One region of the Streptomyces sp. NPDC032198 genome, then DNA from elsewhere that is predicted to be linked to it. Evidence: predicted binding sites of a transcription regulator. Region 1 holds the regulator's gene; each other region holds the start of a gene.
What was found. The regulator HrcA, encoded in region 1, represses chaperone genes, less so after heat shock. The targets are predictions, from matches to a motif close to TTNGCACTCNGNNNNNCNGAGTGCNAA.
Positions count from the first base shown of each region.

Region 2: groES (co-chaperone GroES) is a predicted target of HrcA. The motif match lies at 3,725-3,751, and genes of this name have one in related genera.
Region 3: groL (chaperonin GroEL) is a predicted target of HrcA. The motif match lies at 3,274-3,300, and genes of this name have one in related genera.

Region 1 covers NZ_JBEZVL010000001.1:967,021-974,780, reverse strand. Annotated here, with positions in the region: gene hemW (radical SAM family heme chaperone HemW) at 1-445, shown strand, start outside; gene AB0E78_RS04530 (DUF3097 domain-containing protein) at 549-1,373, opposite strand; gene AB0E78_RS04525 (MBL fold metallo-hydrolase) at 1,409-2,146, opposite strand; gene hrcA (heat-inducible transcriptional repressor HrcA) at 2,355-3,371, shown strand; gene dnaJ (molecular chaperone DnaJ) at 3,372-4,508, shown strand; gene AB0E78_RS04510 (nitronate monooxygenase) at 4,679-5,776, shown strand; gene AB0E78_RS04505 (16S rRNA (uracil(1498)-N(3))-methyltransferase) at 5,773-6,528, shown strand; partial or broken gene AB0E78_RS04500 (VOC family protein) at 6,556-6,949, shown strand; gene AB0E78_RS04495 (hypothetical protein) at 7,064-7,657, shown strand; gene AB0E78_RS04490 (S41 family peptidase) at 7,709-7,760, shown strand, end outside.
Region 2 covers NZ_JBEZVL010000010.1:214,538-222,297, reverse strand. Annotated here, with positions in the region: gene AB0E78_RS26915 (MOSC domain-containing protein) at 1-522, shown strand, start outside; gene AB0E78_RS26910 (SDR family oxidoreductase) at 673-1,446, shown strand; gene groL (chaperonin GroEL) at 1,526-3,151, opposite strand; gene groES (co-chaperone GroES) at 3,273-3,581, opposite strand; partial or broken gene AB0E78_RS26895 (polysaccharide deacetylase) at 3,978-4,076, opposite strand; gene AB0E78_RS26890 (polysaccharide deacetylase family protein) at 4,112-4,984, opposite strand; gene AB0E78_RS26885 (methyltransferase domain-containing protein) at 5,130-6,368, shown strand; gene AB0E78_RS26880 (sigma-70 family RNA polymerase sigma factor) at 6,427-7,725, opposite strand.
Region 3 covers NZ_JBEZVL010000005.1:145,479-153,238, reverse strand. Annotated here, with positions in the region: gene AB0E78_RS14755 (hypothetical protein) at 154-1,407, shown strand; gene groL (chaperonin GroEL) at 1,520-3,145, opposite strand; gene AB0E78_RS14745 (cold-shock protein) at 3,447-3,650, opposite strand; gene AB0E78_RS14740 (MoaD/ThiS family protein) at 4,075-4,350, opposite strand; gene thrC (threonine synthase) at 4,454-5,761, opposite strand; SAM riboswitch class I at 5,779-5,913, opposite strand; gene AB0E78_RS14730 (glucosyl-3-phosphoglycerate synthase) at 6,081-7,025, shown strand; gene AB0E78_RS14725 (hypothetical protein) at 7,115-7,408, shown strand; gene AB0E78_RS14720 (trehalose-6-phosphate synthase) at 7,454-7,760, shown strand, end outside.

The sequences.
Region 1 (7,760 bases):
GCTCGGGGGCGCGGGATTCTCCTGGTACGAGGTGTCGAACTGGGCCACGTCCGATGCCGGGCGGTGCCTGCACAACGAGTTGTACTGGCGCGGGGCCGACTGGTGGGGGGCCGGGCCGGGGGCCCACAGCCACGTGGGGGGCGTGCGGTGGTGGAACGTCAAGCATCCCGGGGCGTACGCGGGCGCCCTCGCCGCCGGCCGGTCGCCCGGGGCCGGGCGGGAGGTTCTCGCCGCGGAGGACCGGCGGGTGGAACGGATCCTGCTGGAGCTGCGGCTCCTCGAGGGGTGCCCGTTGTCCCTGCTCCACCCCGCGGGCCTCGCGGCTTCCCGCCGGGCGCTCGCCGATGGGCTTCTTGAGGCGGGGCCCTACGAGGAGGGGCGTGCCGTGCTGACCCTGCGGGGGCGGTTGCTGGCGGATGCGGTGGTGCGGGACCTGGTGGACTGACCGCAGAATCACCGGCTCCGCCGAGTTCGTCCTCAAACGCCGGACGGGCTGACATAGCCGCGCAGCGGCGGCGCAGTCCGGCCCCGCAGGCGTCGGCGGCGGTCTAGGACTCGGTCCCCGTGACGAAGTCGATCAACTCCTCCACGCGGCCCAGAAGCGCCGGTTCAAGATCGCGGTAGCTGCGCACCGAGCCCAGGATCCGCTGCCAGGCCGCGCCAGTGTTGGGCGGCCAGCCCAGGGCCTCGCAGACGCCCGTCTTCCAGTCGAGCCCCCGCGGCACGCGCGGCCACGCGGCGATCCCCACCGAGGACGGCTTCACCGCCTCCCACACGTCGATGTAGGGGTGCCCCACCACCAGCGCCGACGAAGAACTCACCTGCGCCGCGATCCTCGACTCCTTCGAACCGGGCACCAGGTGGTCCACCAGGACGCCGAGTCGCGCGTCGGGGCCGGGGGAGAACTCCTCGACGATCGCCGGGAGGTCGTCGATGCCCTCCAGGTACTCGACGACCACGCCCTCGATCCGCAGGTCGTCGCCCCACACCCGCTCGACGAGCTCCGCGTCGTGGCGGCCCTCCACGTAGATCCGCCCCGCGCGGGCGACCCGGGCCCGCGCACCCGGCACGGCCACCGAGCCGGAAGCGGTGCGCGAAGGACGTACCGGCGAGGAGGCGGCGGACGGGCGGACCAGCGTCACCGTCCGGCCCTCCAGGGCGAAGGCACCCGGAGTCATCGGGAAGACGCGGTGCTTGCCGAAGCGGTCCTCCAGGGTCACCGTCGGACCCTCCGCCGTCTTCTCGCAGCGAATCACCGCCCCGCAGAAGCCGGTGCTCAGCTCCTCCACCACGAGGTCCGCCTCCGCGGCGACCTCCGGGACGGGCTTCGGCTTCTTCCAGGGCGGGGTCAGGTCCGCGGAGTACTGGCGCATTTTCCCGACGATAGGAAGAAGTGGGGGGAGGCTCGCTACGACACGCCGAAGCGGGCCGCCAGTGTGGCCCGTTGCGCACGGACAAATGCCGCATCGACCACCGCACCGTGCCCCGGCACGTACAGCGCGTCCTCCCCGCCCAGGTCGAGCAGCCGGTCGAGCGCGGCAGGCCACCGCTTCGGGACCGCGTCATCACCGGCCTGCGGTTCACCCGACTCCTCGACCAGGTCGCCGCAGAAGACGATCTCCGGGGAGTCCGCCGTGCCGGGGACCAGGACCGCCAGGTCGTGGCCCGTGTGTCCCGGGCCGACGTTCGCGAGCAGCACCTGCACGCCGCCGCCCAGGTCGAGCGTCCACTCCCCGCACACCGTGTGGTGCGGGTGGACGAGCAGGTCGGCGGCCTCCGCCGCCGCGTCCGGCGCGACCCCGTGCCGCACCGCGGACTCGCGCAGCTCGTCGCGGCCCTTCGCGAGCAGCGCGTCGAGGCCCACCGCGCCGTACACCTCCACGCCCGCGAACGCCGCGGCGCCGAGCACATGGTCGAAGTGCGGGTGCGTCAGGGCGAGATGAGTGACCCGGCGGCCCCCGCCGAGGATGCCGCGCGCCTGGGTGCGCAGCTCCGCCCCCTCGCGCAGCGTCGCCCCCGCCTCGATCATCAGCGCCGATTCACCGCCGACGACAAGCCCCGCCGTACAGTCCCAGACCGGGAGGCGCCGCCGTCCCACATGCGGCGCGAGCCGCTCCCACCCTGCCTCGTCCCAAGCCGGCGTCACGTTCATAAGGCGACGCTAGCGCTGTGCGGGCGGCTCGGCAGCCGCCCGCTCACCCGCCGGACCGAGACCGGGGGTCCGGCCCTTGCCGGGGCCGTACCTCGCGGCCGTACACTGGGCGCGGTGCAAGGCTGGCACTCACCCGCGGGGAGTGCCAGGCGGACCACGGGGCAGACAGGTTTCAGGGCGAAAAGGTGGAGGTGTTGCGCGGATGCTCAGTGAACGCAGGCTCGAGGTGCTGCGCGCCATCGTCCATGACTACGTCGGCACCGAGGAGCCCGTCGGCTCCAAGGCGCTCACCGAGCGGCACAGTCTCGGTGTCTCACCGGCCACGGTCCGCAACGACATGGCGGCGCTGGAGGAGGAAGGGTTCATCGCCCAGCCTCATACGAGTGCCGGGCGCATCCCGACCGACAAGGGGTACCGCCTCTTCGTCGACCGGCTCGCGGGCGTCAAGCCGATGGCGGCGCCGGAGCGCAGGGCCATCCAGAACTTCCTCGACGGCGCCGTCGACCTCGACGACGTCGTGGCGCGCACGGTGCGGCTGCTCGCGCAGCTGACCCGGCAGGTCGCGGTCGTGCAGTATCCGTCGCTCACGCGGTCGACGGTGCGGCACGTGGAGCTGCTCTCACTGGCTCCGGCCCGTCTGATGCTCGTCCTGATCACGGACACGGGCCGGGTCGAGCAGCGCATGATCGACTGCCCCGCCCCGTTCGGCGAGACCTCGCTCGCGGATCTGCGGGCGCGGCTCAACAGCAGGGTCGCGGGCCGCCGCTTCGCGGACGTGCCGCAGCTCGTGCAGGACATGACGGAGTCCTTCGACGCGGAGGACCGGGGCACCGTGGCGACGGTGCTCTCCACACTCCTCGAAACCTTGGTCGAGGAGACCGAGGAGCGGCTGATGATCGGCGGAACGGCCAATCTCACCCGCTTCGGACATGACTTTCCCCTCACCATCAGGCCCGTCCTGGAGGCTCTTGAGGAGCAGGTCGTCCTGCTCAAGTTGCTTGGCGAGGCGACGGATTCGGGCATGACCGTACGGATCGGTCACGAGAACGCCCATGAGGGACTCAGCTCTACGTCCGTGGTCTCCGTCGGCTACGGTTCGGGCAGCGAGGCAGTAGCCAAACTCGGCGTGGTCGGCCCGACCCGCATGGACTATCCGGGAACGATGGGAGCAGTACGCGCAGTGGCACGTTACGTCGGACAGATCCTGGCGGAGTCGTAAGTGGCCACGGACTACTACGCCGTACTAGGCGTGCGCCGCGACGCTTCCCAGGACGAAATCAAGAAGGCCTTCCGGAGGCTTGCGCGAGAGCTTCACCCGGACGTGAATCCGGATCCGAAGACTCAGGAGCGCTTCAAGGAGATCAACGCCGCGTACGAGGTGTTGTCGGACCCGCAGAAGAAGCAGGTCTACGACCTCGGCGGTGACCCGCTGTCCCAGGCGGGCGGCGGCGGTGCGGGCGGTTTCGGGGCCGGTGGCTTCGGCAACTTCTCGGACATCATGGACGCGTTCTTCGGGACGGCGTCGCAGCGTGGCCCCCGGTCGCGCACGCGCCGTGGCCAGGACGCCATGATCCGGCTCGAGATCGACCTGGACGAGGCGGCCTTCGGGACCACCAAGGACATACAGGTCGACACGGCGGTCGTATGTACGACCTGCAGCGGTGAAGGTGCCGCGCCGGGGACATCCGCTCAAACGTGTGACATGTGCCGCGGTCGCGGCGAGGTGTCGCAGGTCACGCGGTCGTTCCTCGGCCAGGTCATGACTTCGCGGCCGTGCCCGCAGTGTCAGGGCTTCGGCACGGTCGTGCCCACCCCCTGCCCCGAGTGCGCCGGCGACGGCCGCATCCGGTCGCGGCGGACGCTCACCGTGAAGATCCCCGCCGGTGTCGACAACGGCACGCGGATCCAGCTCGCGGGCGAGGGCGAGGTCGGCCCCGGCGGCGGCCCCGCGGGCGACCTGTACGTGGAGATCCACGAGCTGCCGCACGCCGTGTTCCAGCGGCGCGGGGACGACCTGCACTGCACGGTCACCATCCCCATGACGGCCGCGGCTCTGGGCACCAAGGTGCCCCTGGAGACGCTGGACGGCCTGGAGGAGGTCGACATCCGGCCGGGCACGCAGTCCGGCCAGTCGGTGCCGCTGCACGGCAGGGGCATCACGCACCTGCGGGGCGGCGGTCGCGGTGACCTCATCGTGCACGTCGAGGTCCTCACGCCGAGCAAGCTGGACGCGGAGCAGGAGCGGGTCCTCCGGGAGCTCGCGGTGCTGCGCGGCGAGGAGCGGCCCACCGGGCAGTTCCAGCCGGGGCAGCAGGGTCTGTTCTCGCGCCTGAAGGACGCGTTCAACGGTCGCTGAGATTCCGGTGCTCCGGTGCCGGAGGGTTTGCCCTCCGGCACCGGAGCATTGTCGATTTCTGCGGGGTGTCGGGTGGGTGGGCGGGAAAGTCTGTAGCCCGCGGCAGGCGCCCGCGGGCCCGCTGTGAGGCGCGATTCGGCCCCCCGGCCAGGTCATGGCACGATGCGTTCATGTCCTCCGCACTGACCGATCTCTGCCGCCTTCCGATCGTGCAGGCCCCCATGGCGGGCGGCGCTTCGTGCCCTCAGCTCGCCGCGGCCGTCTGCGAGGCCGGGGGGCTCGGATTCCTCGCCGCCGGGTACAAAACGGCCGACGGGATGTACCAGGAGATCAAACAGCTGCGGGGGCTCACGAGCCGGCCGTTCGGCGTGAACCTCTTCATGCCGCAGCCCGAGTACGCCGATGCCGCCGCCGTCGACGTCTACCGCAACCAGCTCGCCGGAGAGGCCGCCTGGTACGAGACGCAGCTCGGCGACCCGGACAGCGGCCGCGACGACGGCTACGACGCCAAGCTCGCGATCCTCGTCGAGGACCCGGTGCCGCTGGTGTCGTTCACCTTCGGCTGCCCCACCCGTGACGTCTTCGACGCCTTCGCACGGGTCGGCACGATCACCGTCGCCACCGTCACCTCGCCCGAAGAGGCGCAGACCGCCCAGTGGTCGGGCGCCGACGCCGTGTGCGTGCAGGGCATCGAGGCGGGCGGCCACCAGGGCACCCACCGCGACAACCCCGAGACGGACGGCGCCGGGCTCGGCCTCCTCTCGCTCATCGCGCAGGTGCGCGACACCGTGCAGATCCCGGTCGTCGCGGCCGGAGGCCTGATGCGCGGCTCGCAGATCGCCGCGGTGCTCGCGGCCGGCGCGGACGCCGCGCAGCTCGGCACGGCCTTCCTGGTCTGCCCCGAGTCGGGCGCCAACGTCCTGCACAAGCAGGCCATGACCAACCCGCTGTTCACCCGCACCGAACTGACCCGGGCCTTCTCGGGACGCCCCGCGCGGGGCCTGGTCAACCGCTTCATGCGCGAGCACGGGCCGTACGCCCCCGCCGCCTACCCCCAGATCCACCACCTCACCAGCGGCCTGCGCAAGGCCGCCGCCAAGGCCGGTGACGCGCAGGGCATGGCGCTGTGGGCGGGCCAGGGCCACCGCATGGCGCGGGAACTGCCCGCCGGGCAGCTCGTGGAGGTCCTCGCGGCCGAACTGGCCGAGGCGAAGGACGCGTTGGCGGCCGGCGGGCAGCAGGGGACCCAGCCCGGGAGCCAGGCGTGACCGCGCCCGTTTTCGTTGTCGAGACCTTCGGGACCTTCGAGAACACTGCCGCGGGCGGCGGACGCTTCGTGCTCGACGGTCCCGAAGGGCGCCACGCCGTCTCCGTGAAGCGGCTGCACGCCGGTGAGGACATCGTCCTGACCGACGGGGCCGGACGCTGGGCCGACTGCGTGGTCCTTGACACCGAGGGCAAGGACCGGCTGATCCTGCGGATGGACTCCGTACGGGAAGAGGCGCCGCAGGAGCCCCGGATCACCGTCGTACAGGCGCTGCCCAAGGGCGACCGCGGTGAACTCGCCGTCGAGACCATGACGGAGACCGGCGTCGACGCGATCGTGCCCTGGTCCGCGTCGCGCTGCATCACGCAGTGGAAGGGCGAGCGCGGGCTCAAGGCGCTCGGCAAGTGGCGTGCCACGGCGCGCGAGGCGGGCAAGCAGTCCCGCCGGGTGCGCTTCCCCGAGGTCGCGGACGCCCTGTCCACCAAGCAGGTGGCGGCGCTGCTGGGCACCGCCGACCTCGCCGCGGTCCTGCACGAGGAAGGCAGCGAACCGCTGGCCACGGCGGACCTTCCGGCGGCCGGGCACATCGTCCTGGTGGTCGGCCCCGAGGGCGGCGTCTCCCCGGACGAGCTCGCGGCGTTCGCGGACGCGGGCGCGAAACCGTACCGCCTGGGGCGTAGCGTGTTGCGTACGTCGACCGCGGGGACGGCGGCGGCCGCACTGCTCCTGGGGCGCACGGGCCGCTGGTCCTGAACCCCCGCTCCGGGTGAGGGAGATGCCGTGGAACTGGCCCAAGTACGACTGCTCGTAACGGACTTCCGTGCCTGCTACCACTTCTACGCCGACATCCTCGGCCTCAAGCCGCAGTCGGGGGCGGTGGACGGACCGTACGAGAAGTTCAGCCCGGCGGCCGGTTCCGCGGGCATCGCGCTCCAGGACCGCTCCATGATGGCCCAGCTCCTCGACGAGCTGGAGGAGCCGGCGACCGGACACCGCTCACTGGTGGTGCTGCGGGTCGACGACCTCGACGCCCACTGCCGCCGGATCGCCGAACGCGGTGGCACCATCGCCCAGGGCCCCGCCCCCCCTCACGGACCGCATGCGAGTCGCCCACCTCAAGGACCCGGAGGGCAACTTGGTGGAGTTGCAGGAGTGGCTGCTGCTGCGCCCCTGAAGGCACCGTCCCGAAGGGGCCTTGGGAGTTGGACGCAAAGATGCCTGTCGTCAGGCGGCGCGCGATGGCACTCTGCCGCCCATGGGGGCATTGAGGCGCTTACGTGATCGTGCGGTGGACGTACGCGGACGGCGGCGGGTGCTGTGCGCCGTCGGCTTCGCGGGGGCGGCGGTGATCGGGGTCGCCGCGTGCGATCCGGCCGACGGAGGCATGAACACCGCGGTCATCTCGATCACTACCGACGAGATGGCGACCAAGGAACTGGAGCGGCAGCACCTCGACGTGCTGTGGATCAGCTGTACCGCCCGCTACAAGGACAAGGTCACCCCGTCCAGTGAATCCCCGGACCGCGATGCCGTCGCCACCGTCGACTGCCAGGGACAGGCCAAGAAGGACAAGGGCTCGAACGGCACCAGCACCATCAGCGTCAAGGGCACGGTGTGGTCCGTCGTCGACGGACACTGCGTACGCGGGAACCTGACCGCCGATGTCGACGGCAAGCAGTGGTTCCGGGTGGACGTCCTCGGCGACTGCGCCGGCGGTGACGACGGAAGCGACAACGGTGGTGACAACGGCGGTGACGACGGCGGAGACCACGGCGGCGATCAGCCGGACCAGCCGCCCACGGCGACCGTGACGGTGACCGTCACGCCCGACCCGCCGCCCCAGCAGCCCGCTCCCACGTGCTCGTGCTTCAAGGGCAAGTGATCCAAAACGCTGTCCGGTTCCGCCGAGGCTGCCTAGGCTGGCCGGGTGACACTGACTGGGCACCCTGCGTATCTCCGGTTTCCGCATCTGCGCGGCGAGTTGG
Region 2 (7,760 bases), on a different contig from region 1:
GACGAGGTCTGCGACCTGCGGCACCACGGGGGCGACGACCAGGCGGTGTACGCCTACGCGCGCGAGGACCTCGACGCATGGGAACGGCTGCTCGGCCGTCCACTGCCCCATGGCTCCTTCGGCGAGAACCTCACGACGTCCGGGCTCGACGTGAGCGGCGCGAAGATCGGCGAGCGCTGGCGCGTCGGCCCCGATCTGCTCCTGGAGGTGACGTCGGGCCGCATTCCCTGTCAGACGTTCCAGGGCCACCTCGGCGAGACGAAGTGGGTCAAGCGCTTCACGCAGCAGGGCGTCCCCGGCGCCTATCTGCGGGTGATCGAACCGGGCGAGATCCGTGGCGGGGACGCGATGGAGATCGTGCACCGGCCGGCGCACGACGTCACCGTCGCCCTCCAGTTCCGGGCCGTGACAACGGAGCGGCACCTGCTGCCGAGCCTGCTCGCCGCCGGTGACGCGCTGCACCCCGAGTCGATCGACGCGGCGCGGAAGTACGCGGAGAAGTACGGCTCGCGGGTGTCGTAACGGGCGTTCGGGAGAGGCGACTTGGTGGCGGGACGGGCGGTCGGCGCAGCGCGGTCGGCGACGTGGGCCGGAGAGTCATGGCGAAAGGACAGCAGGCCGGGAGGCCATCCGGGGAACACAGCGGTCACTGGATCTCACTAGCCTTGGGCCATGACTACGGCTCTGATTACGGGATCGACCGCCGGTATCGGCGCGGCCTTCGCCAGGCGGCTCGCCGGTGACGGCCACAACCTGATCCTGGTGGCACGGAACACCGAGCGGCTGCGGGAGCAGGCGACCGAACTGCACGACCGGCACGGCATCGAGGCGGAGGTGCTGACCGCGGATCTCGCGACCGACGACGGGATCGCCGCCGTCGAGAAGCGGCTCTCGGACCGCAGGAACGCGGTGGACCTGCTGGTGAACAACGCCGGTTTCGGCAACAAGGGCCAGTACCTGGAGGTGCCGATCGAGGACGAGCTGACGATGCTCAAGGTGCACTGCGAGGCGGTGCTCCGGCTGACGTCGGCGGCGACGGCGTCGATGCGGGAGCGGGGACGCGGTGGCGTCGTCAACGTCGCGTCGGTGGCGGCGTTCGTGCCGCGCGGGACGTACGGCGCGTCGAAGGCGTGGGTCGTGCAGTTCACGCAGGGCGCGGCGAAGGATCTGGCCGGATCGGGGGTGCGGCTGATGGCCCTGTGCCCCGGATTCGTACGGACCGAGTTCCACGAGCGCGCCGGGATGGGGACGTCGAACATTCCCAAGTGGATGTGGCTCGACGCGGACAAGCTGGTCGCGGCAGCGCTGGACGACCTGGCGCGCGGCAAGTCCCTGTCCATCCCGGACCCGCGCTACAAGGCGCTGATGGGAGTGGTGAAGGTGACGCCGAGGGCGCTGCTGGGCGGGGTGACGTCACGTACGGGCAGGAAGTACGGCCCGCAGTAGAGAGATGCCCCTCGACGCGCCGAGGCCCGGCGCCCCCGGATGGGGGCGCCGGGCCTCGGTTCAGCTCAGCGGCAGCGGGTCAGTGCGAGTGACCGTGGCCGTGGCCACCGGCGTCGGCCTCGTCCTCGGCCGGCTTCTCGACGACCAGGGTCTCGGTCGTGAGGAGCAGCGACGCGATGGACGCGGCGTTCTCCAGGGCGGAGCGGGTGACCTTGACCGGGTCGATGACGCCGGCCTTCACCAGGTCGCCGTACTCGCCGGTCGCGGCGTTGAAGCCGAAGCCCTTGTCGAGCTCGGCGACCTTCGAGGTGATGACGTAACCCTCGAGGCCGGCGTTCTCGGCGATCCAGCGCAGCGGCTCGACGGCGGCGCGGCGGACGACGGCGACACCGGTGGCCTCGTCACCCTCCTTGCCGAGGTTGCCCTCGAGGACCTTGACGGCGTGCACCAGAGCGGAGCCACCACCGGAGACGATGCCCTCCTCGACCGCGGCGCGGGTCGCGGAGATGGCGTCCTCCAGACGGTGCTTCTTCTCCTTGAGCTCCACCTCGGTGGCGGCGCCGACCTTGATGACGCACACGCCGCCGGCCAGCTTCGCGAGGCGCTCCTGGAGCTTCTCGCGGTCCCAGTCGGAGTCCGTGGCCTCGATCTCGGCCTTGATCTGGTTGACGCGGCCCTGCACCTCGGAGGCGTCGCCGCCGCCGTCGACGACGGTGGTGTCGTCCTTGGTGATGGTCACGCGGCGGGCGGTGCCGAGCACGTCCAGGCCGACCTGGTCGAGCTTGAGGCCGACCTCTTCGGCGATGACGGTGCCGCCGGTGAGGGTGGCGAGGTCACCGAGCATGGCCTTGCGGCGGTCGCCGAAGCCGGGGGCCTTCACCGCGACGGCGTTGAAGGTGCCGCGGATCTTGTTCACGACCAGGGTCGACAGGGCCTCGCCCTCGACGTCCTCGGCGATGATCAGGAGCGGCTTCGAGGCGTTGGTCTGGATGACCTTCTCGAGCAGCGGGAGCAGGTCCTGGATCGAGGAGATCTTGCCCTGGTGGATCAGGATGTACGGGTCGTCGAGGACGGCCTCCATACGCTCCTGGTCGGACACCATGTACGGGGACAGGTAGCCCTTGTCGAAGGCCATGCCCTCGGTGAAGTCGAGCTCCAGACCGAAGGTGTTGGACTCCTCGACGGTGATGACACCGTCCTTGCCGACCTTGTCCATCGCCTCGGCGATGAGCTCGCCGACCTGCGGGTCCTGGGCCGACAGACCGGCGACGGCCGCGATGTCGGCCTTGTCGTCGATCGGGCGCGCGGTGGAGAGGAGCTCCTCGGACACGGCCTTGACGGCGGCGTCGATGCCCTTCTTCAGGGCGGCCGGGGAGGCGCCGGCGGCTACGTTGCGCAGGCCTTCCTTGACCAGGGCCTGGGCGAGGACCGTCGCGGTGGTGGTGCCGTCACCCGCGATGTCGTTGGTCTTGGTCGCCACCTCCTTGACGAGCTGCGCGCCGAGGTTCTCGTACGGGTCCTCGACCTCGACCTCGCGGGCGATGGTGACGCCGTCGTTGGTGATGGTGGGAGCGCCGAACTTCTTGTCGATGACGACGTTGCGGCCGCGGGGGCCGATCGTCACCTTGACCGTGTCGGCAAGCTTGTTGACGCCGCGCTCGAGGGCGCGACGGGCGTCCTCGTCGAACTTCAGGATCTTCGCCATGGGAGCGGTTCAGCCCTCTCGAAAAATCGGGTTCAAACGAACTGCGCCCCTCGCCGCCCGGCAATCAGCAGCGGGGTGACCAGGGGCGCAACTCAAAAGCAATACTGGTGAAGCAGGTGAATTACTTCTCGACGATCGCGAGCACGTCGCGAGCCGAGAGGACGAGGTACTCGTCGCCGTTGTACTTCACCTCGGTGCCGCCGTACTTGCTGTACAGCACGACATCGCCGACCTTCACGTCGAGCGGCAGGCGCTCACCGTTCTCGAAGCGGCCCGGGCCCACGGCGAGGACAGCACCCTCCTGGGGCTTCTCCTTCGCGGTGTCCGGAATGACCAGGCCAGAGGCCGTGGTCTGCTCGGCGTCGAGCGGCTGGACCACAATGCGGTCCTCGAGCGGCTTGATGGCAACCTTGGAGCTGGCGGTCGTCACGATCCGGTCTCCCCCTTCGGAGATCTACGGGGTTAACAGTCTGGGGTGGCGACCAGGTGGATCCGTCGTCGCGGGTGCCGGACCTGCCCGTCGCTGTTGGCACTCTCCAGTGGTGAGTGCCAGGGTTGACACTAGGACGACGATTAGCACTCGGTCAAGCGGACTGCTAATTCGCTGACGCGGGTCTTATCCGGAGGGGGACGCGGAGGAGCCCTCGGGTGGGGACGCGACGGAGCCCTCGCGCCCCTCGGACGGGGACGTGGAAGAGCCCTCGCGCCCTACGGGGCAACGCTTCCCCTCGCTGACGGGTTCCGTCTCCGCCGCCTCGTACCGATCCGTTTTCCGTGGCCCGGCGAGCTGGACGCAGCTGGGGGACGGTGCCGGCTTGCGCGTCGGGACCTTCTCGGCCGCCTTCCTCCCCAGCCTCTCGATCGGGTCCACCGACTGTGCGCACCCCGTGAGCAGTGCGGGCGCGAGCACGCCTGCCGCGAGCATGCCGACAAGGGACCGCCGCGCCCGCGCCCGCCCGGTCACAGGTAGTCCTCCAGCCTGGCCACCGCGTACCCCTTGTCGGTGACCGTCTTCATGACCTTGCGGACCATGTCGGGCATCGTCCCCTTCCAGTCCTCGCGCCCCCGGAAGTGCGTGAGGATGATGTCGCCGGGATGCAGGTCCCGGTCCCACTCGCGCCACTCCATGTGGTCCGCGAAGGCCTCGGACGCCCACAGCGGCACGGCCTTGACCCCGCAGGACTTGGCGGCCCGCAGCGTGTCCTCGTTGTAGTTTCCGTAGGGCGGGCGGAAGAGCTCGGGCCGCTTGCCGTAGCGCTTCTGGATGACGTTTTGCATCCCGCAGATCTCGCGGCGCTGGCCCGCGTACGAAAGCCCCGGCAGGTAGCGGTGGTTGAGGGTGTGGTTGTTCAGCGAGACGCCCCGGGCCTGCATCTTCTTGAAGTAGCCGTAGTCCTCCTTGACCAGGTAGTCACTGAGGAACGCGGTGTACGGGATCTGCAGTTCGCTCATCATCTTGAGCAGCGCCGGGTCCTTCTCGGCGCCGTCGTCGATGGTCAGGAAGACGACCTTCTTCTTGGTCGGGACGGTCGTGAAGACCGGCGGCAGCGCCGCCTGCCCCTTGACCTCGAAGCCCTTGCGGGTGGTGATCACCGGCTTCTTGGCCGGCGCGGGCGGCGCGGCCAGCGGGGGCTTCGCCAGGCCCCAGCGCTTCGCGGCGGCGGCGCGGGCCACCTGGGCGACGCGGAGCTTCTGGGCGTAGGAGTCGAGGGCGCGGGCGGGCGGCGCGTCCAGGCGCTGCTGGCCGGGGGCGGGGTTCGCTCCGCCGTCGGAGCCCGACGCGCAGCCGGAGGCGATCGCGGCGACGACGAGCGCGGCCACCCCGGCCCGCATCCGCCCCCTCACCCGACCCTTCCGCCTTGGACCGAATTTGTCGTTTTGTCGTACTAGTTGCATGGCGCCGGATCTTTGCAGCTCACGGGCCCGCGGCGGGGCCGACACCGCCGCCGGGCGCGCACCATCCACCGACTGGCCCACAATGGACCGGGTGAACGACCTCGACCGTGATCCGACTGCCTCGACCGCCCTGACCTCCTTCTCCGCGCTGCTCACCCCCGAAGGCCGGTCCCTGCTCGACCTCGACGAGGTGCGGGAGGCCGATCCGGCCCGGGAGCTGGCCGTCGCCACCCGGCTGCGCCGCGAGCACCCGGCGGAACTGGTCACGGCGGTGCTCGCGCAGGCGCGGCTGCGGCGGCGGGCGGTGGCGAAGTTCGGCGCCGATGACGCGGGGCGGATGTTCTTCACGCCGAACGGCGTCGAACAGGCGACCCGTACGAGTGTGGCCGTGCACCGCGCCGAGAGCTTCCGGGCGCTCGGCGTACGCGGTGTCGCCGACCTCTGCTGCGGCATCGGCGGCGACGCCATCGCGCTCGCCCGGGCCGGGATCGCCGTCCTCGCCGTCGACCGCGACCCCCTGACCTGCGCGGTGGCCCGCGCGAACGCGCACGCCCTCGGACTCGGTGACCTCATCGAGGTGCGCGAGGCCGATGTCACCGAGGTCGACACGTCCGCGTACGACGCCGTCTTCGTGGACCCGGCGCGGCGTGGCGGGCGGGGCCGCATCTTCGACCCGGAGGCCTACTCCCCGCCCCTCTCCTGGGCCGTCGAGGCCGCCCGCAAGGCCCCGCACGCGGCGCTGAAGATCGCTCCCGGCATTCCGCACGAGGCGGTTCCCGCCGATGCCGCGGCGGAGTGGATCTCGGACGGGGGCGACGTGAAGGAGGCCGTGCTGTGGTTCGGCACGGACGTCCCGTCCTCGCACCGCGCGACGCTGCTGCCCTCGGGCGCCTCCCTGTGGTCCTCGCTCGACGCGATGCTGCCGGATCCGGAGGTGCGGCCGGTGGGGCGCTATCTGTACGAGCCGGACGGCGCCGTCATCCGTGCGCATCTGGTGGCGGAGGTGGCCGCGCGGGTGGAGGGCGGCCTGATCGACGAGACCATCGCGTACGTCACCTCCGACGCACCGCACGAGACGCCGTACGCGGTGGCGTACGAGATCACCGATCAACTCCCCTTCGGAGTGAAGAAGTTGAAGGCGCTGCTGCGGGAGCGGGAGGTCGGCATCCTCACGGTGAAGAAGCGGGGATCGGCGGTGGAGCCGGAGGAACTGCGCCGCAAGGTGAAGCCGCAGGGCAAGAACGCGGCGACGGTGTTCCTGACGCGGGTGGCGGGCGCGCCGGCGATGCTGATCGGGCAGCCGGTGGCGGCGGGGCGCTGAGAACCGGCCGCGCCGAGGCCCCGGGCACCGTCGATCACCGGCTCCGCCGAGTTCGTCCTCAAACGCCGGACGGGCTGATTCCGTCCGCCCGCCCCAGCAGCAACTCCCGCTCCCGCTCGTTCCGCGTCAGCCCCGCCGCCCGCTCGAACTCCGCCCGCGCCTCCGCCGCCCGGCCGAGGCGCAGCAGCAGGTCGCCCCGCACACTCGGCAGCAAGTGGTAGTCCTTCAGGGCGGGTTCGGCCGCGAGGGCGTCCACCAGGTGCAGGGCCTCCGCCGGGCCCGAGGCCATCGACACCGCCACCGCACGGTTCAGCTCGATCACCGGTGACGGGGTGCGGGCGACAAGCAGGTCGTACAGGGCGACGATCCGGGGCCAGTCCGTGTCCTCGTACGACGAGGCGTTCGCGTGGCAGGCGGCGATCGCGGCCTGGAGCGCGTACGGCCCAGCCGCGCCCGGAGCCGCCGAGTGCGCGCGTGCGAGCGCCGCGAAGCCCCGCCGGATCAGCGGCCGGTTCCAGTGGCGGCGGTCCTGGTCCGCGAGGAGTACCGGCTCGCCCTTCGGCCCCGTCCGCGCCGCCGAGCGGGACGCCTGGAGCTCCAACAGCGCTGCCAGGCCGTGCACTTCGGGCTCCCGAGGCATCAGCCCGGCAAGGACCCGGGCCAGCCGCAGGGCGTCCTCGCACAGGGCGGGGCGCAGCCAGTCGTCGCCCGCCGTGGCCGCGTACCCCTCGTTGAAGATGAGGTAGATGACTTCGAGCACCGAGCCGAGCCGGGCCTCGCGCTCGGCCCCGTACGGGACTTCGAAGGGCACGCCCTTGGCGGCGAGGGTGCGTTTCGCGCGCACGACGCGCTGGGCCACCGTCGCCTCGGGGACCAGCATCGCGCGGGCGATCTCCGGCGTCGTGAGGCCGCCGAGCAGCCGCAGCGTGAGCGCGATGCGGGCCTCGGCGGAGAGCACCGGATGGCAGGCGGTGAAGACGAGGCGCAGGAGGTCGTCGTCGATGTCGTCGGGGTCGGTGGGCTCGTCGACGTGGGGCGGTGCCGCCTCCAGGTCGCGGCCCATCTCCGCCAGCTTGCGCGCGTAGCGCTCCCTGCGGCGTACGAGGTCGATGGCGCGACGCTTGGCGGTGGTCATCAGCCACGCGCCCGGGTTGTCGGGGACGCCGGTCCGCGGCCACTGCTCCAGCGCGGCGACCATCGCGTCCTGCGCCAGCTCCTCCGCGATACCCACGTCGCGCACGACCCGCGCGACCCCCGCGATCAGGCGCGGGGACTCTATCCGGAAGACGGTCTCGATGGCGCGGTCAGGGGTGTCCGGGGAGGCCCCGCGCGGGGGCTCTGAGGGGTGGGCCGTCACGGCCACCCATCAGAGCACCCCCACGGCGACTCCGC
Region 3 (7,760 bases), on a different contig from region 1:
CCCGTACCGCACAGGCGAAAGTGGCCAACTGCCCGTTGTCCGAAAGGCCCCCGTCCGCCCGGTGAATCACGGTTGCCGTCTTTCGGCGCCTACCGCGCGTATCGAGGATGGCACCTGCCGTCATCGAAGACGCACAACCGGAGGGGACCCTTCATGACCGAGTTCAACGAGCCGAACGAGCCCGACGAACAGCAGATCGCGGAGGCTCTCGGGGCCGCGGCCAACATCACGCTGGCGCCCGGCCCGAGGGAGGCCAGGGAAGCCCCCGCCGCCGCACCCGAGCCGGACCAGGAGTGGACGCTGCCGGAGGGCAGGGCCTGGGTGTATCTCGCGGACCCCGGGCGCGGGCTCACCAAGCCGGTGATCCTGGGCGACGGCTTCAACAGCGGGCCGAGCGACCTGGACTTCTCGTGGGAAATCCTTGAGCGGGGCCCGTACCCGTTCCTCACGGAGCTGCGGCAGCGCGGTTACGACGTCATCCTGCTCGGCTTCGACGAGCGCAGCGCCTCGATCCTGGACAACGCCAGGGCCGCACGGTCGGCGATCCAGGAGGCGATCGCGCGGCGCGTCGGCAACCACCCGCTGACCGTCGGCGGCTTCAGCATGGGTGGCCTGGTCACGCGGTACGCGCTCGCCAAGATGGAGCACGACAACGTCGACCACCAGACCGAGCTGTACTTCTCCTTCGACAGCCCGCACCGCGGCGCCTGGATCCCCATCGCGCTGCAGTCGTTCGCGCACTACATCCGGCGGCTCAACGCGGCCTTCTCGAACCAGATGAACAGCCCGGCGGCGCGCCAGCTCCTGTGGCAGCACATCTCCGAATGGGACGACTCCCCGGAGACCGACAAGGAGCGCATCGAGTTCCTCGCCGAGCTGGAGCGGGTGGGCGGCTGGCCCAGGCGCCCGAAGAAGATCGGCGTCGCCAACGGCGTGCGCACCGGCGTGGCCAACGGCATCGACCCCGGCGTACGGGCGTTCCACGGCAAGGGCCTCGGCATCACCGGCACCCACCTCTACACGCAGCCCGCGGGCGAGGAGAAGCTCGTCGCCCAGCTCCGCGTGGTGACCCTGCGCAAGCCGCAGATCCGCACCTCGGGCATGCCCGAGATCGACGGTGCGCCCGGCGGCACCCTGGAGGGCTTCGGCATCCTCGCCGACGAGCTGAACAAGATCCCCGCGATCATCGGCCTCGGCTCGGAGGCGGAGACCCGCGAGCACTGCTTCGTCCCCTCGGTGAGCGCGGTCGCCCTGCGCGACATCGACACCCACGAGAAGCTGCACGACCCGTTCCCGGAGGACTCCGGGGACAGCGAGCTCGACGAGTACCTCTGCGCCTCCCACAACGAGGGCCACACCCTGGTCACGGAAGAACTCTGCACCTGGATCATGGACCGTCTTTCGTAAGCCGCACGCCCCGTACGCACCGGGAAACGCCCGAGGGCGGCACCCCTTCGTGAGAAGGAGTGCCGCCCTCGGTTCGCGTGTAGCGATGAACCGCTGATCAGCCGGAGGCGGATCAGAAGTCCATGTCACCGCCCGGCATGCCGCCGCCGGCCGGGGCAGCGCCCGCCTTCTCCGGCTTGTCGGCGATGACGGCCTCGGTGGTGAGGAACAGCGCGGCGATGGACGCGGCGTTCTGCAGGGCAGAGCGCGTGACCTTCGCCGGGTCGAGGATGCCCTCGGCGATCATGTCGACGTACTCACCGGTCGCGGCGTTCAGGCCGTGACCGATGGGCAGGTTGCGCACCTTCTCGACGATGACGCCACCCTCAAGGCCGGCGTTGACGGCGATCTGCTTCAGCGGGGCCTCAAGGGCCAGCTTCACAGCGGCGGCACCGGTGGCCTCGTCACCTTCGAGCTCAAGCTTCTCGAAGACAGCGGCGGCCTGGATGAGGGCCACGCCACCACCGGCGACGATGCCCTCTTCGACGGCGGCCTTCGCGTTGCGAACGGCGTCCTCGATGCGGTGCTTGCGCTCCTTGAGCTCCACCTCGGTCGCGGCACCGGCCTTGATGACCGCAACACCGCCGGCGAGCTTCGCCAGGCGCTCCTGCAGCTTCTCGCGGTCGTAGTCGCTGTCCGAGTTCTCGATCTCGGCGCGGATCTGGTTGACGCGACCCTGGACCTGGTCGCTCTCACCGGAGCCGTCGACGATCGTGGTCTCGTCCTTGGTGATGACGACCTTGCGGGCGCGGCCGAGCAGGTCGAGACCGGCGTTCTCCAGCTTGAGGCCGACCTCCTCGGAGATGACGGTGCCACCGGTGAGGATGGCGATGTCGCCGAGCATGGCCTTGCGGCGGTCACCGAAGCCCGGGGCCTTGACGGCAACGGACTTGAAGGTGCCACGGATCTTGTTGACGACCAGGGTCGACAGGGCCTCGCCCTCGACGTCCTCGGCGATGATCAGCAGCGGCTTGCCGGACTGCATGACCTTCTCGAGGAGCGGAAGGAGGTCCTTCACGTTCGAGATCTTCGAGTTCACGATCAGGATGTACGGGTCGTCGAGCGACGCCTCCATACGCTCCATGTCCGTGGCGAAGTACGCCGAGATGTAGCCCTTGTCGAAGCGCATGCCCTCGGTGAGCTCAAGCTCAAGACCGAAGGTCTGCGACTCCTCGACGGTGATGACGCCTTCCTTGCCGACCTTGTCCATCGCCTCGGCGATGAGCTCGCCGATCTGGGTGTCGGCGGCGGAGATGGAGGCCGTAGAAGCGATCTGCTCCTTGGTCTCCACGTCCTTGGCCTGCTCAAGGAGGGCACCCGAGACGGCCTCGACGGCCTTCTCGATGCCACGCTTGAGGGCCATGGGGTTGGCACCGGCGGCTACGTTGCGAAGGCCCTCGCGGACCAGCGCCTGCGCCAGGACGGTCGCGGTCGTCGTGCCGTCACCGGCGACGTCGTCCGTCTTCTTCGCGACCTCCTTGACCAGCTCGGCGCCGATCTTCTCGTACGGGTCCTCGAGCTCGATCTCCTTGGCGATGGAAACACCATCGTTGGTGATCGTGGGGGCACCCCACTTCTTCTCGAGGACGACGTTGCGACCCTTGGGGCCCAGGGTCACCTTGACGGCGTCGGCGAGCTGGTTCATGCCGCGCTCGAGGCCGCGCCGTGCCTCCTCGTCGAACGCGATGATCTTGGCCATGTGAAGTGGTCCTCCCGGACAGGGGTGGCATGCTTCCGGATCGCGCCAGCGCCCGCGACGGACGGCCTGCAAGCCTTGTGGTTCCTTGCCCCACCCGGCCTGCGGGCCTCACCGACCCGATCCAAGTTCTGTCACTCTCACTCGGAGAGTGCTAAGCCCAATGATTAGCACTCGACCCCTACGAGTGCAAGCGCCTCTCGCGGATCCCAGACGTACGAGGGGCGCACGCACGAGGGGCCCGTACCCCTGTCGGGTACGGGCCCCTCGTGACTCTCTAAGTCACTGGCCGATCGCGCCGAGATCAGACGGCGAGCTTGACCATGTCCGCCTGCGGACCCTTCTGGCCCTGCGAGATCTCGAACTCCACTCGCTGACCTTCTTCAAGGGTGCGGTAGCCGTCCATCTGAATCGCGCTGTAGTGGACGAAAACATCCGCACCACCGTCGACCGCGATGAAGCCGTACCCCTTCTCCGCGTTGAACCACTTGACGGTGCCCTGAGCCATGCCTAACTCCCCTATTACTGGCCCTTGCACGGACCCGCACTTCGCGGACCCGGGTCAGACCTCACCCCCCCAATGGGTTGTGGAGGCGTGCGCCGGAACGCGTCGACCGCGGCTGAATGTATCTGTCCAACTGCCCTCTGCAACAGGTCAATCGGACGAGAATTCTGGGCACGCCTGATCGGTAATATGCGAAGAATTCGCCGGAGTTCAGGGCAAGTCGGGCCAGGCAAATGCCACGAGAGGGGCAAATGGGCGGGGCACTTTGGCTACTTCTTGTCGCCCTCGGGGCGACTTCGTATATGCGCTCGGCACAAACAGGGAAGCTCGCTTCCCAACTGTACCGCGCTCAACCACATGGAATTGCCCCCTCCGCTTCTCTCGCGGAGGGGGCAATGGAGATTACGCAGGGTATTTCTTTAAAGAATCAACCACCGGCGACGGCGGGAATGATGGAGACCCCGGCACCGTCCGGCGTCGCCGTCTCCAGGCCCTGCTCGAAGCGGACGTCGTCGTCGTTCACGTAAACGTTCACGAAACGCCGCAGCTTGCCCTGGTCGTCCAGGACACGGGCCGCGATACCGGCGTGGTTCTTCTCCAGATCGGCGATGACCTCGGAGAGATTCGCACCCTCCGCGGCGACCTCGGACCGACCGCCGGTGTAGGTGCGGAGGATGGTGGGGATACGGACGTTCACGCTCATGATTTCACCTCGGGGTGTGTGGGGCCCCTTTCAGGGGCGCGGGGAACTGCGCGAGGACGGACCACGACCGCCCGTCGAGGACGGCGGTCAGGCCCTACGGCAGCTAGCCGGCGAGCCCGGCGGCGCGGAACGCGTCCAGGCTGGGGCGGATCGTGGCGGTCGCCTGAGACGTCTCGGCAACAGCGTCAAGAGTCTTGAGCCCGTCACCCGTGTTCAACACAACCGTGGTCAAGGTCGGGTCGATGAGGCCCGCGTCGATCAGCTTCTTCGTGACGCCGACCGTGACCCCGCCCGCGGTCTCCGCGAAGATGCCCTCGGTCCGAGCGAGGAGCTTGATCGCGTCGACGACCTGCTCGTCGTTCACGTCCTCCACCGCACCGCCCGTGCGACGCGCGATGTCCAGGACGTACGGCCCGTCGGCGGGGTTGCCGATGGCGAGCGACTTGGCGATGGTGTCCGGCTTCTGGGGGCGCACGACGTCGTGACCGGCCTTGAAGGCGGTCGACACCGGTGAACAGCCCTCGGCCTGCGCACCGAAGATCTTGTACGGCTTGTCCTCGACGAGCCCCAGCTCGATGAGCTCCTTGAGGCCCTTGTCGATCTTCGTGAGCTGCGAGCCGGAGGCGATCGGGATGACCAGCTGGTCGGGCAGCTGCCAGCCGAGCTGCTCGCAGATCTCGTACGCGAGGGTCTTGGAGCCCTCGCCGTAGTACGGCCGGAGGTTCACGTTCACGAAGCCCCAGCCCTCGCCCAGCGGGTCGCCGATGAGCTCGGAGCAGAAGCGGTTCACGTCGTCGTAGTTGCCCTCGATGCCGACGAGCTCGCCGCCGTAGACCGCGGCCATGACGACCTTGCCCTGCTCCAGGTCGTGCGGGATGAACACACAGGAGCGGAAGCCGGCGCGGGCGGCGGCGGCGCCGACGGCGCCCGCGAGGTTGCCGGTGGAGGAGCAGGAGAGGGTGGTGAAGCCGAAGGCGCGCGCGGCCTCGATGGCCTGCGCGACGACGCGGTCCTTGAAGGAGTGCGTCGGGTTGCCGGAGTCGTCCTTGACGAACAACTTGCCCTGCTCGACGCCGAGTTCACGCGCGAGGTTGTCGGCCTTGACCAGCTTGGTCCAGCCGGGGTTGATGTTCGGCTTCTCGGCGACGTTCGCCGGGACGGGCAGCAGGGGCGCGTAGCGCCAGATGTTGTCGGGGCCGGACTCGATCTGCTTCCGGAGTGCCTCGGGGTCGCCGGTCGGCAGGTCGTACGCGACTTCGAGCGGGCCGAAACAGGCCTCGCAGGCGAAGATCGGGCCCAGCGCGTAGAGCTCGCCGCACTCGCGGCAAGAGAGGCCGGACGCGGGGCCGAGGTCCACGGAACCCGTGGTGGAGGGGGTGGTGTCGTTCGTTGCGACAGTCTGCGCAGCCATGGAGGCGAGGCCCTTTCTCCTCATCTTCCTCGCGACGCATTTCGCCGCGAGACGGAATTGGCACCTTCCCCACCGAGACCTCGCGTGCGCGGTCGGCGGGATGGTTGCCGGGGCTTCAACGGGCCGTATCCCTCTGCCCCTCTGGATGAGCGGTATGGCGCCGGGCTTCAGGGGCCCGGGGCATTTGTTACGCGATGACCCCCGACATGCGATGGTCATCCGCGTTGTTCAAGACTGTAACCGACGGCCTGGACCCTTGAGATAGTCGTCCGAACCGCGAGATGGATCACATGTAGGCCACACACAGGAGGAGCCACCCGTGCTGGAAGAGGCCGAGCGCTGGCTGACCAGGCGTTCCTGGTCCGTTGCCGACCGTCCGCTCAGCGCGCTGCTCGACGCCAAACGGGCGTCGGGAGCCTCGGTGAGCGTCGTCCTGCCCGCGCTCGACGAGGAGGGGACGGTCGGCGAGATCGTCGCCGCGATCCGCCGCGAGCTGGTCGAGGGGACTCCCCTCGTCGACGAGCTCGTGGTGATCGACTCCGGCTCGCGGGACCGTACGGCCGAGGTCGCGCGGGAGGCGGGCGCGCGGGTCGTGCACCGGGACGAGATCCTGCCGCGCATCCCGGCCGTGCCCGGCAAGGGCGAGGTCCTGTGGCGCTCGCTCCTGGTGACCGGCGGTGACATCGTCGCGTTCGTCGACGCGGACCTGAGGGAGTTCTCGGCGGACTTCGTCACCGGCATCGTGGGCCCGCTCCTGACCGAGCCCGACGTGCACTTCGTGAAGGCGATGTACGACCGCCCCCTGGGCGAGGCGGCAGGTCAGGGCGGCCGGGTCACGGAGCTGATGGCGCGCCCGCTGCTCAACATGCACTGGCCGCAGCTCGCGGGGTTCGTCCAGCCGCTGGGCGGCGAGTACGCGGCGCGCAGGTCCCTCCTGGAGCGGCTGCCGTTCCCCGTCGGTTACGGAGTGGAGCTGGGCCTGCTCGTCGACGCGCTGCACACGGTGGGCCTGGACGCGCTCGCGCAGGTCGACGTCGGCGTGCGCAAGCACCGGCACCAGGACGGGCAGGCGCTGGGGCGGATGGCGGCGGCGATCTACCGGACGGCGCAGCTGCGGCTCGCGCGCGGGCATCTCGTGCGCCCCGAACTCACCCAGTTCGAACGGGGCGAGCACGGGTTCGAGCCGCGGACCCATTCGGTGGACACGGAGGAGCGCCCGCCGATGTGCGGCATAGCGGAGTACACGGCCCGCCGCGTGGCGTAACCACCCAGAACCGAGCATTTTGTCTACATTCCCCACTTATGTGGCTCAGACAGGTAATGGGAAGCGCGCGACGCGTCGGTGCCGTGGCCATGACGACGGCCATTCTCGTGGCAGGAGCACTCGGAGCGGCCACCGCGCCCGCCGCCGCGGAATCGCCGTACGGCGACATCAGGGCCACCGGCACCATGGTCATGGACGCACCGGTACGGCCCGTTCCGGGGCATCAGCAGGCCGGGACCGTGAGCCGCGGGAGCACGCCGGGGGAACTGGCCGACACGGGCGGCGAGTCGGACACCATGCTGTACGCGGGTCTGGCGATCTCCCTGTTCACGCTGGGCGTTCTGGCGGTGGCGGCGGCGAGGAGCAGACGCGACCAGCGATGAGCGCCCGTACGTTTGAGCCCATCCCGGAAGGGCTAGGTTCGCCACATGGTCTCCGAGCACGCCTCCGCCCAGATCCTCGTCGCGTCCAACCGCGGCCCCGTCACGTACACCCTGGAGGAGAACGGGGAGCTGACGGCCAAGCGCGGCGGCGGCGGTCTCGTCTCCGGGCTCAGCGCGATCGGCGAATCCGACGGGGAAGCGGCCCTGTGGGTCTGCGCGGCGCTGGGCGACGGCGACCGTGAGGCCGTGCGGCGCGGGGTCGGCGAGCCCGGGGTGCGGATGCTCGACATCGACGCGGGTTCGCACGAGGGCGTGCACGCCGACGCATACAACGGGATCGCGAACTCGGTGC